4 regions of the Mesobacillus sp. AQ2 genome follow, and region 3 is predicted to be linked to each of the others. Evidence: riboswitches for the same ligand, from Rfam matches in the RefSeq annotation. Region 3 holds a riboswitch; each other region holds the start of a gene.
The links. Region 3 has a riboswitch for thiamine pyrophosphate ahead of thiT (energy-coupled thiamine transporter ThiT). Riboswitches for the same ligand answer to the same signal wherever they lie in the genome.
Positions count from the first base shown of each region.

Region 1: another riboswitch for thiamine pyrophosphate. It lies ahead of thiC (phosphomethylpyrimidine synthase ThiC); the one in region 3 lies ahead of thiT (energy-coupled thiamine transporter ThiT).
Region 2: another riboswitch for thiamine pyrophosphate. It lies ahead of QNH36_RS14310 (YkoF family thiamine/hydroxymethylpyrimidine-binding protein); the one in region 3 lies ahead of thiT (energy-coupled thiamine transporter ThiT).
Region 4: another riboswitch for thiamine pyrophosphate. It lies ahead of QNH36_RS05430 (3-oxoacyl-ACP reductase); the one in region 3 lies ahead of thiT (energy-coupled thiamine transporter ThiT).

Region 1 covers NZ_CP126080.1:689,016-693,229, reverse strand. Annotated here, with positions in the region: gene QNH36_RS03480 (hypothetical protein) at 204-335, opposite strand; gene thiC (phosphomethylpyrimidine synthase ThiC) at 594-2,339, opposite strand; TPP riboswitch at 2,510-2,624, opposite strand; gene QNH36_RS03470 (HAD family hydrolase) at 3,159-3,476, shown strand; gene QNH36_RS03465 (YdhK family protein) at 3,495-4,076, shown strand.
Region 2 covers NZ_CP126080.1:2,849,968-2,854,181, reverse strand. Annotated here, with positions in the region: gene QNH36_RS14320 (ABC transporter ATP-binding protein) at 1-390, opposite strand, end outside; gene QNH36_RS14315 (ECF transporter S component) at 374-970, opposite strand; gene QNH36_RS14310 (YkoF family thiamine/hydroxymethylpyrimidine-binding protein) at 970-1,572, opposite strand; TPP riboswitch at 1,673-1,771, opposite strand; gene QNH36_RS14305 (hypothetical protein) at 1,849-2,097, opposite strand; gene QNH36_RS14300 (hypothetical protein) at 2,318-2,506, shown strand; gene QNH36_RS14295 (hypothetical protein) at 2,629-2,871, shown strand; gene QNH36_RS14290 (hypothetical protein) at 2,914-3,072, opposite strand; gene QNH36_RS14285 (hypothetical protein) at 3,251-3,673, shown strand; gene fdhF (formate dehydrogenase subunit alpha) at 3,864-4,214, shown strand, end outside.
Region 3 covers NZ_CP126080.1:1,288,043-1,292,256, forward strand. Annotated here, with positions in the region: gene QNH36_RS06390 (histidine kinase N-terminal domain-containing protein) at 198-1,328, opposite strand; TPP riboswitch at 1,573-1,680, shown strand; gene thiT (energy-coupled thiamine transporter ThiT) at 1,788-2,384, shown strand; gene QNH36_RS06400 (FeoA family protein) at 2,637-2,861, shown strand; gene feoB (ferrous iron transport protein B) at 2,861-4,214, shown strand, end outside.
Region 4 covers NZ_CP126080.1:1,094,234-1,098,447, forward strand. Annotated here, with positions in the region: gene pepT (peptidase T) at 1-1,116, opposite strand, end outside; gene QNH36_RS05420 (DUF3951 domain-containing protein) at 1,250-1,387, shown strand; gene QNH36_RS05425 (hypothetical protein) at 1,380-1,535, shown strand; TPP riboswitch at 1,593-1,702, shown strand; gene QNH36_RS05430 (3-oxoacyl-ACP reductase) at 1,777-2,538, shown strand; gene thiM (hydroxyethylthiazole kinase) at 2,596-3,405, shown strand; gene thiD (bifunctional hydroxymethylpyrimidine kinase/phosphomethylpyrimidine kinase) at 3,405-4,214, shown strand, end outside.

The DNA.
Region 1 (4,214 bases), 600 kb from region 3:
TCCCTAAGGCAGCAGGACTTAACCTACAGCTTCAACCATATAGAGTAAAATGAAGCTGGCAGACGTGAAAAGAAGATCATTTTCTTTTAGACAGAGGGACGGTTCTGTAGTCTCACACCCTTAAGTGTAATGTATTCCCCGACCCTCATTAAAGAAACATGATGTACAAAAATACCTGTGTAATTGACTCCGTTTCGAGTCGTCTACACAGGTTCTTTTTTGGATATTTCCGCGATTATGGTTTGATTCTTGCCGTTCCTTTTCGCTTGATACAAGCTGTCATCTGCTGCTTTGAAGAAGTTTTCCTTACCGAGGCCCAACACTAATCGTGACATTCACGCTGGCCCCAGTTTATGATTGAAACGCAACAGAGAAAGTGAAATGGCTCTTAATAGACAATTTATCCCCTTCGCATACGGAATTACTAATCAATTAAACCTGTAAAAAATGCTAAATGACCATTCCATGAGTTTGGGAAAAAGTTACCTGAACGATGTATTCATCGACTTAAAGGTGTGAAAATAGGCGCAAAAAGACGGACTTAAGAGATTACTAGATAAAAATAGAAAGCGGCTCGCCTTTTTAATCAGTTCTTATTGATAAAGCTTTCCTCCGGCTTTTTTAAATTCCTCTGCTTTTTCAACAAGTCCCCTCTTGATTGCGTCCTCCGGCTCTAGCTTATGCTCTTTTGCATAGTTCCGGATATCATGGGAGATTCTCATGCTGCAGAATTTAGGTCCGCACATAGAACAGAAGTGAGCAGTTTTTGCACCTTCAGCCGGCAATGTTTCGTCGTGGTATTCCAATGCGCGTTCAGGATCCAATGAAAGATTGAACTGATCTCTCCAACGGAATTCAAAACGGGCTTTCGACAGGGCATCGTCCCTTTTTTGCGCTCCAGGATGGCCCTTTGCCAGATCAGCGGCATGGGCGGCAATTTTGTAGGTGATCACACCCTCACGCACATCGTCTTTGTTCGGCAGTCCCAAATGTTCCTTTGGCGTTACGTAACAGAGCATAGCTGTACCGTACCAGCCGATCATCGCAGCTCCGATCGCAGATGTAATGTGGTCATATCCCGGCGCGATGTCAGTGGTTAGCGGTCCTAGTGTATAAAATGGAGCTTCCTGGCAAATCTCCAGCTGCTTATCCATGTTCTCCTTGATTAAATGCATCGGAACATGCCCGGGTCCCTCAACCATTACCTGTACATCATGCTTCCACGCAAGCTTCGTCAACTCCCCAAGTGTTTTGAGCTCAGCAAATTGGGCCTCGTCATTGGCATCAGCAATCGATCCCGGGCGCAAACCATCTCCCAGAGAGAAGGCCACATCATATGCCTTCATGATTTCGCAGATTTCTTCAAAGTGTGTATAAAGGAAGTTTTCTTTATGGTGATGAAGGCACCATTGTGCCATGATCGAACCGCCTCTTGAGACAATTCCGGTCAATCGTCTGGCAGTCAGCGGAACATACCGCAACAAGACGCCTGCATGGATGGTAAAGTAGTCAACCCCTTGCTCAGCTTGTTCAATCAGGGTATCTTTGAACACTTCCCAGCTAAGGTCCTCAGCAATGCCATTCACTTTTTCAAGCGCCTGGTAAATCGGAACAGTGCCAACCGGAACAGCTGAATTCCGGATAATCCATTCGCGTGTCGTATGAATGTTTTTTCCTGTAGACAAATCCATGATTGTATCTGCACCCCATCGGGTAGCCCACGTCATTTTTTCCACTTCTTCCTCAATGGACGAGGAGACGGCCGAGTTCCCAATGTTCGCATTTATTTTGACATGAAAGTTCCTGCCGATAATCATGGGTTCAGTCTCAGGATGATTGATATTGGAAGGAATGATGGCCCTGCCCCTTGCCACTTCAGATCTCACAAATTCCGGGTCCATATTCTCCCGTATCGCTATGAACTCCATCTCCGGCGTAATGATTCCCTTTTTGGCATAATGCAGCTGGGTAACATTCTTCCCTTCCTTCGCCCTCAATGGCTTACGCGATAGGTCCGGAAAAACCTTATCATTTGCCCGCGGGTCATGCTCACTTGAGTATCCATTGTCCTCGGGCTTTATTTTCCGGCCCTCATACGCTTCAACATCCCCTCGTCTCTGAATCCACCTGCTCCTCAGTGGAGGAAGACCCTTTCTAAGATCGGGTGTATAAGCAGGATCCGTATAGGGACCGCTCGTATCATATACGCGAACCGGCTCATTGGTTTCCTCTCCAAAAGATCCGCTGGTCGGACTTAATTCAATCTCTCGCATCGGAACCCTAATATCAGGCTGCGAGCCCTCCACATAGACTTTTTTGCTCCCAGAGAAGCTTGCCATAATCGAAATGCTGTCCTGGTTTAATGATTTTGCTGTTTTCACTGATCATCTCTCCCTTTTTTAAAATTGAGGGACGAGATCTGGCACCTGGGAAGTTCCCTAGTATGTAAAAAAGCCGGCCCACATAAAGATGGACCGGCTTTAACCGCGAATGTCTCTGCACAAAAAGACTGTGCACTTGTCAACTTCCCCACGCTGGTATGATCCAGATCAGGTCCAAAGAGTCAAGGAACTTTAACGCGTCCCTTTCTCAGCCCAAGCTATTGGGCACCCCTAGTTATTGCTATTCAGTTCCCTTCGAGTATACACAATACGAAAAATAAAGAAAAGTTTTTTAAGCAATAGAGTGCTTATTGCCTATATGGACAATAGAACACACTTTCAAGGAGTTTAGCTAAAGAAGCCCTTAGACAAATACCGACCAAATTCTCCCTCTTCCTTAGAGAGTACAAATAATTACATGAAATTCTATCATTATTCTAAAAACATGAAGACGATTAACACAGCTTCGTAAAGGCTGGTTGACTTATGTTATTAATCATTTTTAAAAAATCCCTCATTTCAAGTTCATACAGTACCTCTTCTGTTAGAAAGCCATATAAAAAATAAGTTTTACGATAGGGGTGTAGGGTATAAAAATATCGAATGCTTATCACGCGATTAGGACATTGTTTTCGGAAAAATAATGGTTAACTTTGATACTTCTGAAAGGAGGAACCACAATGGCATAAATGGCTATTTTGCGCAGCAGTTCTTGCGGGTATCATTACACTTGCCTATTGGGCTGCCACAGGTGATTTCGAATTTGCTTTGGAACGAATGGTTACTGTTTTAATTATCGCTTGCCCCCATGCACTTGGTTTGGCGGGTCCTTTAGTAACATCACGGTCAACCGCCATAGCAGCGAAAAAGGGATTGTTAATTCCTAATAGAGTGGCATCCGAAGGGACATATAAAGGAGTTCGGATTGTTTTTGATAACACGGGGACACTAACCGAGGGAAACTTCGGAGTAACAGATATTTTTCCTGTCCAGGGAATAAGTGAGGAAGAACTTTTAACCCTGGCATATTCAGTTGAAACCCAATCGAACCATCCTATTGCAAAGGGAATTGTATTGATTAAAAAATCCAAATAGAAGAAAGGATGATTTTTAATGAAATCCAATAAATTTTTGTCCATTATAATCACTCTGATTATGGCTCTCGTTTTATCTGCTTGTAACGGAAACAACAACACTTCAGCTCCACCTGAAAATAACGCAGATAAAAAAACGGAAGAATCCAATGAACATATGGAAATGGATCATTCAAGTTCAGGTGAGGTTCCCGAAGAACTAGAAGTTGCGGAAAATCCAACCTACCCGGTTGGGAGCCAAGCTGTCATGCACGCAAAACATATGAAGGGAATGGACGGGGCAGTTGCAACCATTGCAGGAGCCTATAATACAACAGTTTATTCGGTTTCCTATACTCCTACAAATGGTGGTGAACGCGTAGAGGACCATAAATGGGTCATTCATGAAGAAATTGAGAACGCAGGCAAAGAACCATTCAAGCCTGGCGATGAAGTCAAATTGAATGCAGACCATATGAAGGGGATGAATGGAGCCACTGCTGTAATTGATTCAGCCGAAGAAACAACGGTTTATATGGTAGATTTCAAAAATACTGAAACAGGTAAAGAAGTAAAAAACCATAAATGGGTCATAGAAAGTGAACTATCGCCGCAGAAATAAATTTTCAATAACAAAAAATCCCTCTCTTAATGGCCAGGTACTTTCCATTAAGAGGGGATTTTTTTACATATGCCTGAATCCAGGAAGTCCAACAACACGGGTGCATTCCTAAAAAAGGCAAAAAGGCATGAGATTAAC
Region 2 (4,214 bases), 1.6 Mb from region 3:
ATTACGTATCCTTTGTTCAAATTCGGTTCTCGGAAGCCTGATGTTCTCAAGTATAAAGATTAATTCTTCTTCAACTGTCTGCATGCAGAATTGAGAATCTGGATCCTGCATGACCAAACCGATTTTTTGATTGATCTCTCCAGGAGCGAACGAGGAGATCTCAAGGCCTTTATATTGGATGCTTCCAGTTTTGATTCCGCCGATAGAGTCTGGATAAAGATTATTTAGACAATAAGCGAGGGTGCTTTTCCCGGAACCGCTTGGACCAAGTATAAAAATGTTCTCATTTTCATTAATATTAAAAGAGATATTTTCAAGTATGGAATCGTCCTCAAACTTGAAGTTTAAATTGGAGACTTCAAGCAAGGGAGTCTTATGCTGGCCGCTCATCGGCAAGCTTTTCCTTTCTTGCTTCTTTTCCAAGAGGGAAGCTATTCAGTGCCCCGGTCCTGGCAAGGCTGTCACTTATGTATTTGCCTGATAGTCCGGCTAGCAGTGCCCCGCTTAATAATCTTACAAAAAACATTGCTGCCACATAGCCTGGGGATAAAGCAGAAAATCCTCCCAAAAAATATCCCCAGACAAAACTGGTGATGGAAGATCCCATACCTGCAGTAATCAGTACCCATGTTGAGTAGTTTTTCCATTTTGTTGCGGCGAAGACTGCTTCAGCTCCCAGTCCCTGAATAAGACCTGCAAGGATCAGTCTTGGTCCTACGGCATTTCCAAGCATAACTTCTATTATGGCCGCTATGGTCTCTGACAGTACAGCTGCTCCAGGCTTTCTGATGATATAGGCAGCGATGATTGAAACAATGAACCAAATACCAAAAATCAAATCATAGCCTATCATACCGAATAACCCGACCAGAACATTTCCCACCTGTAAAAAAAGCAGGTACACGACACCGAAAACGACTGCAAGGACGGATAACACAATCACTTCACGAAGTTTCCAATTTTCGATCATTATTTTGCCTCCTTTCTTGAAGGACTATTTGCTGACATGGTTACAGTCATTACAATATGGGAAGAATCACTGGACCTCGCTCCGTCAAATGCTTTTTCTAAACCAGTGAATACCTGGTTCGCATCCCCATCAAGCCTGGAGGCATAATGCACTCCGCCACCGAACACACCTTGTTCCTCAACGGTCTTAATTTGATCCATGATTACCTCCATATAATTCGCTATTCCCAGTGGATAGAGTGCGAACTGGCAGGCAACTTCCTGGCTGATGCTGTTTGAGAGTTTTTCATTTAGCAATATGGAGTCTTCTGCCATCAAGGTATCGCCTGCAGAATCGCCAGGGCATCCATTTGAAAAGGTAGCATTCAGGACTACATGGTCTCCGCCTTTTGAAGCATTTAAAAAGATTGCTTTAACAACATCAAATACATGTTCAGACCGCCCGCGTGCACAGGTGCTAATATCATCTGTCTTCATCCATACTTTTGTTGTGTCTACTTCTTTCAGTGCTGACAGGATTATTTCCACGAATCTGTCTGACATGGGGTAAATCGAAAATCTTGCCCCAGTAATCTCGCTTGTACCGCACAAATTCTTTTCCATTTTCTCAACGACTCCCTTTTTTTAAGTCTCGGAAAAACAAAAACTGCATCCAGCGTGATGGATGCAGTCGAATACTATCGCTTATAAAAAAGGGGAACGATGAGTTTCTCCCGCACTTCCCCACGCTGGTATTATCCAGATCGAGTAATAAGGGTCAGAACAAAGTTCTTCTCAGCAAAAAGCTCCCCTAGTGCAAAAATCTATGCAGTTGTTGTTTCCAAAATTATCTTAAAGCAATTGTCCGGAATTGTAAATGGTTAATTATTTAAAAATAAATCATTCATAATCCTGGTGAAAAACCTTTCTAAGGCGGTATTCATCCAGAGTACCAAGTTCACTGTTGAGAAGCAATTCCATTTCCTCTAATGCACTTTTCGTAACCAAAGGATCACTTATGGCCCAGTTAACAGTATAAACGAAGTAATAATCTTTGATTTGGCGGAAAATAACTACGGAGTTAGGATACTTGTCAAATTGAGCTTTAATATTATATCTTTTTGTGTATGACCATATTGTCAGTTTCATAGATTATCTCCATCTTTTATCTTCTAAAAGGCATATATTTATAAGATACCCCTTGCGGATGGGGCGGAAACTGGTTCCGGGAACAACATAGTGTTTTATACTGAAGGAATATGCTAAAATAGAGGTCGTTGCAGTATAGTTAGCGACATATATCTACATAATATCAGATTGCTAGCAGATAGATAGAAGTTTTTGAAGGAGTTGGAGGGAAGTCAGCATTATGAATGAAGCCCAAAGGATTCAGTTAAACGTCAGGGTATCCAAAGAGACCTCGGACAAGCTTGATGAAATTGTAGAATACTATCAGGAAAATACGAAAATTGGCAGGATCTACAAAGGTGATGTTTTGACAGATATTATCGAAAAATCATATGAAATCATGCTCAAACAGAAGAGGCTGAATAGATAAAAACAGTGTGACAAATTGTCAATGAGTAAATGTGGCAAAATATTGAACAAAATAGTTGCGCTAATCAATAATTAGTCGTATTATTTAAATAATCTGAATAAACGATAAGGTGGTTATTGATTATGATGCGTATGGCAATTGCAGGTGTAGCCGGCTTTGTCCTTGTGTTCATTGAATCATATATTGTCATGGTCCTAAAAAATTATGAAGCGATCGATTTTGGGGGGATCGCCCCGTTTGTCAGTGTCTGGACAATGAATTTTTTCCTTGTTTTCTCAATTTTGACCCATATTAAATTTTGGTATGAAGACCGTGAAGCTCAGCGTGAAGAAGAAGCTGCAGAAAGAGATAGGTTCATCAGTTAATTAAGACGGAGAAAGGCAAAATCGCCTTTCTCTTTTTTTTTATTATGCATTTTCCCCATTTTCAATTCGGTCACGTTCTGCTTCTTCAGCCGCAATCCTTAATTCCTGGAAGAATAGCTGATCATTGCACACCATGCTGTGCTGCTGATCATGTTCAAGTTCCTGTTCAGATTTAATAATGTTGTTTTGCTCTCTTTTCACTTGATTCATCCTCCTTACTTTAAACTTCTCAGTGTTTAATTTCCCTTACCTGCAAAAATCATGCAAACATATTTCTATTTTCAAAGTATTTTCCCAATACCAATATTTATACAAACCTTTAATCAAGCTTGGCCGGATGAGGAAGACTATATCAAAAATAGTAAAGGAGTTAGCCCAAATGGAAGCCATTTATTATTATGATGATCAAGTTCATTATCTTAAAATTGAGATTTTAGCAACTTCTAAGGAATCATCTTGGCAGGCTTACGTTTTTGACGATAATTGGAATGATATCCTTAGCAGTGCTTCATCTATATCCGAGAGGTTCACAGAGACAATCGAGTTTGCTAAGGAAGCATTTGGCATCCGAGGAAGGCTATCTATAGTGGAAGATCTTCCTCTTGATAACTCGCTTAAGGAGGCATTGGAGATAATGTTATTCCATTTGCAGGCATTGCTATTTTCGTCAGCTATCTTAGTAGAAAACGACTGCGAAGCATTGGAACGTTATGGTTTTACAAAGGAAATCACAGCTGAGGGAAGAACTTTTTATCTCCTCGTCTCTGATGAAGCGGAACAGGACTCATGCAGGTTTTTATAAGCCAACACGAGCAAGTTGATTTATAAGAATGAAGCCTTTTCTTTTCTAAATGAAAAGTCTTTTTGTATGCAAGAGCAAAGATTATTGCCATGGCAGTGTTTTAAAAAACACCAATAAAAATGGTTAATGTTTATTCCTGAAAGGGTAGGAGAAAGGGGAATGATTTATATACAGAAAGGAAGATGAGGCTTTGTCTGGCAAAATTAATGTAACTATCAACGGTGCCGAAGTGACGGCTGACGGAAATCAAACAATCCTTCAATACCTTTCAGACAGCTCGATTGAGGTACCAAATGTATGTTTTCATCCAAGCCTTGGACCTATCGAGACATGTGATACCTGTATTGTAGAAGTGAACGGGGAAATGGTCAGATCGTGTTCGACCGTCCTTAAAAACGGCGATATCATCGACACAGTTGCGCCTGATGTCAAGAAGGCACAAACAATGGCAATGGATAAAATCCTTTATAACCATGAACTGTACTGTACAGTCTGTGACTACAATAATGGGACTTGTGAGGTACATAACACAGTCAAAGAA
Region 3 (4,214 bases):
TTAAAGCCGATTTTAACGTGCTATAAGCAATTTTGCAGTTCGTTTTTAAGTGTGCAAGCTCTTTTCTCATAATAAGCTTGAATTTTATAAAGAAAACTAGGTCATTCAATCCAATTTAGTAGTCAATAGCAACAAAGTTTGAGAAAAGAGCCTAAATAAAAGACCCTGCCGGCACCGGCAAGGGTCTTTTTGTGATGTTAGTTCTCCATCCTTATTAATGGCAAAAGCATGATGAATGAAGTTTTATCTGGCTCTGATGAGCATGCAAGTATGCCTTTGTGCTTCTCGATTATTTCCCGGCAGACAAATAACCCTAGGCCGGTTCCGAGCGTTTTTGTTGTGACGAATGGCTCGAAAATCGTCTTCAGCAACTGGTCGGGAATGACCGGTCCATTATTGGAAATCTCGATTTTTATATGTGTATCATTCACGAAGTATCCCTTGATTTCAATTTTAGGGTCAGCACGATACTGGCTCAACACATCAATTGCATTAAAGATGATATTGATCAAGACCTGTCTGATTTCATCGGAATATCCATACAATTCCATGTCATCTGCTACTTCCTTGGCAATCCGTACATTGGTGTCGAGGATGCTGGGATAAAGGAAATTTAAAACCTCATCAATCATTCTGTTTAATGAGAAAAGTTTTTTTTCCTTTCCAATTAGTTCTTTTTTAGAAAGAAGCAGAAATTGAGAGATCCGGAAATTGAGTTGTTCAAGCTCCCCGGAAATGATATCAAGATACTTCATATCCTCGTGTTCGGATCTCAACAGCTGGATAAATCCCTGGATAGAAGTCAGCGGATTGCGGAATTCATGGATAAAACTTGACGTCATCTGGCCGAGCAATGTCAGCCGGTCCTTATGGGTGGAGTCGATGAATTGGTTTTTTTCCTCAATGATTTTGTTTTTCTGTTCATTGTAGTAAGATACTGCGTAATACAGGAAGGTATCAAAACAGTAATTGATTCGGTTGATGGACTCCTGCATATCTTCCCATTCCATATTCATTTTGTGCAGGTGCTTGTAAAGTACAGATCGTCCTGAATTGACATTGTAGACAAAATCCCCAATATTGATGTCTGCGCGAACTCGTTCTTCTCCTACCATAAAGGCAAGTTTTTGGAGGTGGTCCTCCAGTTCTTCATTTGTCTTGGAAAAAACAGAGAGAATGATTTCATACATTTTCTCAGCGTTCTTGGTTATTTTTTCTTTATATGGATCATCTTCCGAGACGATGATTTTTACAGCCCAGTCGGCAATGAGTTGTTCCCTTTCACTAGTCAGGAAGCTAAGCAAACGGTTATCCGTGATTGGCAGCATTTTATTAAGTCCCCCAGTTTTTCTTTTCGATATTAAAGATTCGAGGTGCAGCTCGAAATCCCTTTGTCGAAAATTGAGAACATCCGCTGAATAGCGTCGAATCGATAAAAACGTGACAAAAGACCGATATTTTTAGCAACTTGAGGTGAGATTTGTCTTTTTTGATTCGACAAGGATTGGAAAAATAATATTTAACTTGTGATAAGAAAGAAGAAGTAGTATATTCATAGTGTAGAAACTAAATAATAACCACAAGGGGAGCTGCCAGAGAGCAGCTGAGAGTGAGCGGCCGAGTTCTTACCCTTTGAACCTGTTAGTTAATGCTAGCGAAGGAATGTGGATGCGATAGGAAAGCAATCATGGGAATCCTATATCGATCCCCTGATTGCTTTTTTTGTTTCTGAAGCAGAAAAGGCGTGTTGAAAACGGACCTCATTCTGGAAAGAAGGAGGAACAGTTATGAAGCAAAAACAAACATTATTTTTAGTGGAAGTGGCAGTGTTTTCCGCACTGGCTTATTTGTTGGATTTATTCTCGGGATTTTTATTTTCTCGAATCTGGCCGCAGGGCGGTTCAGTATCAATCGCGATGGTACCGGTTTTCCTGATGGCATTTCGCTGGGGAATCAAGGGAGGAGCCATCACAGGGCTTCTGCTGGGACTACTGCAATTCATCCTGGGATTCTCGCAAATATTCCATCCTGTCCAGGGAATCATCGATTATTTGATGGCTTTCACTGTATTAGGGTTTGCCGGTATTTTTGCAAGACAGATCCAAGAGAATATCAGGAATGGATATAAAAAGAGGTGGATAGGATTGATCATCGCGGGGACCTTCCTTGGAAGCCTGCTTCGCTTTATCGCCCATTTCTTTTCCGGCTGGGTCTTTTTCGGAGTTTGGGCGCCAGAAGGACAGCCGGCTTGGCTGTATTCACTCATCTATAACGGAACCTATATGATTCCAAGTATGATTTTAAGCGCAATTATCATTATTCTTGTCATTGGCTATGCTCCATCAAGGATGGTCAAATCGACACTTGTAAGCAATAAAATGTGATATATCAAGGAGAGCTGACAATTCATTCAGCTCTCCTTTTTCACCTTTATAATATACCCGTTAAGGTATGTGATGAGCGTGAAACTGAAACTCGGAAAAATTGTCAATTCTATGGAGTTTTCCATATTCTCATATGTTATAAGTGTGTTTTGTGATTTATGTCACAGTGAAAGTGACCTGAAACTGATTAAATAAAGATAATCATTCTCAATTAGATATAAAAAACTAACAAACTGAAAAAAGGTGATGGCTATGCTGGGAAAATTAAAGACTGGTGAAAAAGGCCGGATCATGAATATTGCTGGAACTGACAAATATGTCAGAAGAAGATTGCTTGATTTCGGGATTTCTGAAGGATCGGAAGTATGCATAAAATGCATTCTGCCTTTTGGCGGCCCGGTCATGGTTGAATCATGCGGCCAATGCATAGGTATCCGCCGCAAGGAAGCATTACGGATCGAAGTGGAGCGAGTATGATGAACATAGCGCTTATCGGCAATCCGAATACCGGAAAAACTTCGTTATTTAATAACTTAACAGGATCATATGAATATGTTGGCAACTGGAGCGGAGTAACGGTCGAAAAGAAAGTTGGCCTTTTCAAGAATGGAAAGGATCAGCTGATTGATTTACCAGGAGTCTATACGCTCAATCCATTGTCGAAGGATGAGGGTGTGGTTACGAACTTTTTCCTGGAGGATTCGTTCGAGAAACTTTTGAATATCCTCGATGCGTCGCAATTAAGGCGTAATTTGCACCTTACCCTGCAGCTTCTGGAATATGGCGCCCCGATCACTATTGGTTTGAATATGCTTGACGTTGCAAAAAACAGGGGCATACAAGTCGATATTGAACAGTTGTCAAAATCATTAGGGGTCCATGTTGCTCCTGTCGTGGCAAGATCAGGAAAGGGCTGTAACGAACTTGCTGAACTTGCGACAAGAGAACCGTCAGGAACTGGCAAAACAAATCTTGTGTATTATGGAAAAGCAATAGAGGAGGGAATCCTCCAGCTGGGGCTGAAATTGGATGGGAGGACACGATTTCCTGTTCGCTGGCTGGCCATTCAATTGTTTGAAGGGAATCCCTATGTTAAAAACTATTTGACTGCCTTTTTGCCATCGGAAGAAATCGAATCACTTGTCGACTCTATCATTGTTACAGAGCAACAACAATCAGGGAGCAAACAAGCGCTGGACCAGGTAATACATCGCAAAAGAAGTGAAGCGATAGATAAAATTGTATCTGCTGCTACAACGAGACCGGAAAATGGAAAAATACCATTGACTGAGAAAGTTGATATGATTGTGACGAATAAATTCCTCGGGATTCCGATCTTCCTGGTCATGATGTATATCATGTTCATGCTTACCTTTGACTGGCTTGGCTTCCCGCTTTCAGATAAACTGGACACAATCTTATCCGGACCTGTGACAGCTGGTATCGCGGCGGCACTTAACTGGGCAGGAGCATCCTCATTTATAAAAGACCTTGTGCTTGATGGAATTGTGGCCGGGGTAGGTGGAGTTCTTGTCTTTGTACCACAAATCTTCATTTTGTTCTTTTTCATTTCCCTGCTCGAGGATTCAGGGTATATGGCCCGTGTCGCGCTAGTCATGGACAGGTTGATGGAATCTGTAGGCCTCAACGGGAAGGCATTCATCCCGTTGATGATCGGTTTCGGCTGCAATGTGCCAGGCATCATGGCGGCAAGGACGATTGAGACACCAAAAGAGAGATTAATGACCATCCTGCTGACGCCGCTGATGTCATGTTCAGCCAGGCTTCCTGTATATGCTTTGTTTGTAGGTGCTTTTTTTACAGGGCATA
Region 4 (4,214 bases), 190 kb from region 3:
ATTCGGTGTCGGCAATCCCATATAGCTTAGCTGAGAGCCGTCAGTGCCGCCGCGGATTGGTTTGACGATTGGCTTGATGCCGAGGTTTTCCATTGCTTCATAGGCGATGTCGACAATTTCTTTTACTGGCTCGATTTTATCCTTCATGTTGTAGTACTGGTCGTTCATTTCAAGTTCAACCCGGGTTTCGCCGTATGTAAGCCTTAGTTCATTGGTGATTTTCTGCATCAATTCCTTGCGTGCCTGGAAGCTGTCACGGTCAAAATCACGGATGATGTAGCTCAGCGTCGTCTCCTCGACATCCCCATTAATCGAGCTCAGGTGGAAGAAGCCTTCATATCCTTCTGTATGCTCAGGCGCTTCTTCGGCAGGAAGCTTGCTGTTAAATTCCATCGCGATTTTGGCGGAGTTCACCATTTTGCCCTTTGCTGTTCCGGGGTGGACGTTCTTTCCTTTAAAAGTCACCTTGGCGCCGGCTGCGTTAAAGCTTTCATACTCCAGCTCGCCAAGCGGGCCGCCATCAACGGTGTAGGCGAATTTTGCATTGAATGCTTTTACATCAAACTTATGAGGGCCTCTGCCAATCTCTTCATCCGGGGTGAAAGCAACACGGATTTTACCATGCCTGATTTCAGGGTGCTTGATCAAATAAGCCATCGCCGTCATGATTTCGGCAATCCCTGCTTTGTTGTCAGCACCGAGAAGAGTCGTTCCATCGGTCGTAATCAATGTATGGCCTTTATATTGAGGCAGTTCAGGGAAATCCGCTGGCGACAGGATGATATTCTGCTCCTTATTCAGGATGATCTGATTGCCATCGAAGTCTTCGACAACCTGCGGGTTGACATTTTTGCCTGTAAAATCAGTTGCCGTATCGACGTGGGCAAGGAACCCGATCGTTGGGACTTCCTTATCGGTATTTGCAGGAAGTGTTGCCATCACATAACCGTTTTCATCAATCGTGACTTCCTCCATGCCAATCGATTTTAGTTCCTCGACAAGCATATTGGCAAGGGTGAGCTGGCCTTCGGTCGATGGAGTTTTCTCGCTGTTTTCATTGGACTGTGTGTCGATTTTGACATAAGAGGTGAATCTTTCGATTATCTCGTTTTTCATTGCTTTCATCTCCCATTCATATGTATATTTTCATATTAGCATAGATGATCAAGAAGACCATTTTAAAAAGAATGAAAATTCCATTTTTTGTATCATGTTTATTGTATAATGAAAGTAAAGGAGGCTGGACAGTATGGGGTATTTTTTCACGTTCATAGTGCTGTTTGTCGTGTTTTATCTGATTTTCAAGATAATCCGCTCCGGTAATTTGCCAAGCAATCATTACACTCCATTTGACGATTTAACCGAAGGGAAAAAGAAAGATGATTGATCTTGGCGTCATCATTGTTTTGCTGCTGTCACTCTGGTCGATAACGATTACACTGCAAAAATTAACTGCAAGTATCATCCAAAAGCAGGACCAGCAGCTTAGTCTACTGGAAGAAATCAAAGAAGAACTGAAAAATAGCAGAATATGAACTTTTTACTTTACATATATAGGAGATAAGGCTAGGATAAAGACAATTGAATATTCGATTTACTACTAGGGGTGCCCTGCTGCGGGCTGAGAGGAAGACGCTAAGTCTTTTAACCCTTCGGACCTGATCTGGGTAATACCAGCGTAGGAAAGTAGTGTGAGAGAAATTTTCTTACTTTGCTTTTAAGCCAGGTCCATTATATATGGATCTGGCTTTTTATATTTTAAGGAGGTTGACACAAATGGAGTTAAAAGATCAAGTAGTTTTAATAACTGGAGGAAGCCGTGGCCTTGGTGCAGAAACGGTCAAAGCTTTTGCAAGGGAAGGTGCAAAAGTTGTCATCAACTATTTTCAGAATGAAGAAAAGGCAAAGGCTCTGACAGAGACCATTGGCGAAAATGCCCTTGCTCTCAGGGCGGATGTGCGTGATCCTGCACAGGTCAAAAGCATGTTCAGGTTGGCAAAAGAACATTTTGGGACACCGATTACGACCATCGTCAATAATGCACTGGTCAATTTCAAGTTTGATCCTGTGGCGAATAAGGATGCTTTTGCAGTAGGCTGGGAGGATTACCAACAGCAGCTTGAAGGAGCTGTCCGCGGTTCATTGAATACCATCCAGGCGGGATTGCCAAATATGAAAGAAAAGAAGTTTGGCAGAATCATCAATATTGGCACGAACCTCTTCCAGAATCCGGTTGTCGCCTACCATGACTACACAACAAGCAAGGCTGCGCTGCTGGGATTCACAAGGAATATGGCGATTGATCTTGGAAAGTATGGCATTACCGTCAATATGGTTTCGGGAGGACTGCTAAAAATGACCGACGCAAGCTCAGCTACTTCTGAGGAAGTATTCCAGCTAATCGAATCGTCCACACCTCTTAGAAAAGTCACCGATCCCGCAGAAGTTGCAGACTCAATTTTGTTCTTCGCCTCACCATGGGCGCGTGCAGTTACCGGACAAAATATGGTCGTAGACGGCGGCCTGGTGATGGATTAAGGAGAAGGAATTGAGGTCGCAGATGGCGGTCTGAGGATGGATGAAGGAGGAATTGGAATGGAAAAACGAGAGATTGCTGGTTTGCTGGAGAAGGTCCGCAGAGAGAATCCACTTGTACATAACATCACGAATGTTGTGGTCACGAATTTTACGGCCAATGGGCTGCTGGCTCTTGGTGCATCTCCAGTGATGGCCTATGCACAAGAGGAAGTTGCCGAAATGGCAAGCATAGCGGGCAGCCTTGTGCTGAATATTGGTACGTTGAGGCCACAAGTCGTCGAATCCATGTCGATTGCCGGTAAAGCGGCAAATGAGCATGGAGTTCCAGTCATTCTTGATCCGGTTGGTGCCGGGGCGACTGCTTATCGCACGGAAACTGCAATAAGGCTGATGGACGAACTGGAGATTTCGGTCATCAGAGGAAATGCCGCGGAAATTGCCAATGTAGCAGGGGAAGTCTGGAACATACGGGGTGTTGACGCAGGGGATTCAGATGGGGATGTGATCGAGCTGGCAGAATCCGCTGCCCAAAAATTGAACACAATTGTGGCACTGACAGGGAAAGAAGACGTTATTACAGATGGGAAATCTACGTTTGTCGTCAGAAATGGACACCCAATCCTTACGAAGGTAACCGGTGCTGGATGTCTGCTGACCTCAGTAATCGGGGCATTCACAGCAGTGGAAAAGGATTTTTTGAAAGCAGCAACTGCTGCATTGAGCATTTACGGAGTGGCAGCCGAAGTTGCCGCTGACAAAAGTGCCTTGCAGGGACCAGGGAGTTTTCAAGTGGAGTTCCTGAACCAGCTCTACCATTTGGATGCTGAGGAAATCTACAATAAAAGTTCTTTCGAAAAATGGAGGTAATGAATATGAAAAAAGCACTGACAATCGCAGGATCTGACAGCGGCGGCGGAGCCGGAATCCAGGCTGACCTGAAGACATTCCAGGAACTGAAGGTATTTGGCACATCTGCCCTGACTGCTGTTACCGCGCAAAATACGCTTGGTGTCCAGGGAGTTTTTCCGATGAGCCCTGAGGCGGTAGGCGAACAGATCCAATCAGTCGGTGAGGACATTGGAGCGGATGCCCTGAAAACAGGAATGCTTTTTAACGCGGAAATCATACAAGCGGTCTCGGAAAAAATAAAGCAGTTCGGCTGGGATAAGGTTGTTGTCGATCCTGTCATGATTGCGAAGGGAGGAGCCTCATTGCTCCAGCAGGAGGCTGTATCGGCCCTGAAAAAACATTTGCTTCCGCTCTGTCACATCATCACCCCGAATATCCCCGAAGCCGAAGTGCTGACAGGCATGTCGATTCGCGGTACGGATGAAAAAAAGGAAGCGGCCAAACGAATCCATGCCCTTGGAGCGAAAAATGTAGTGATAAAAGGCGGCCATGATGAGGAAACAAACGAATCTATTGATGTCCTCTTTGACGGAAAGGAATTTGCTTACTTCTCCACTTCAAGGATTGAAACGAATAACACCCATGGAACAGGCTGTACTTTTTCTGCAGCTATCACAGCACAGCTTGCAAAAGGTTCTTCGGTCCATCAAGCGGTTTCGGTGGCTAAGGAGTTCATCCAGGCAGCCATTGCCAACCCGCTGATGATCGGAAATGGACATGGACATGGGCCGACTAATCACTGGGCCTACAATATGAAAAGAGAAAGC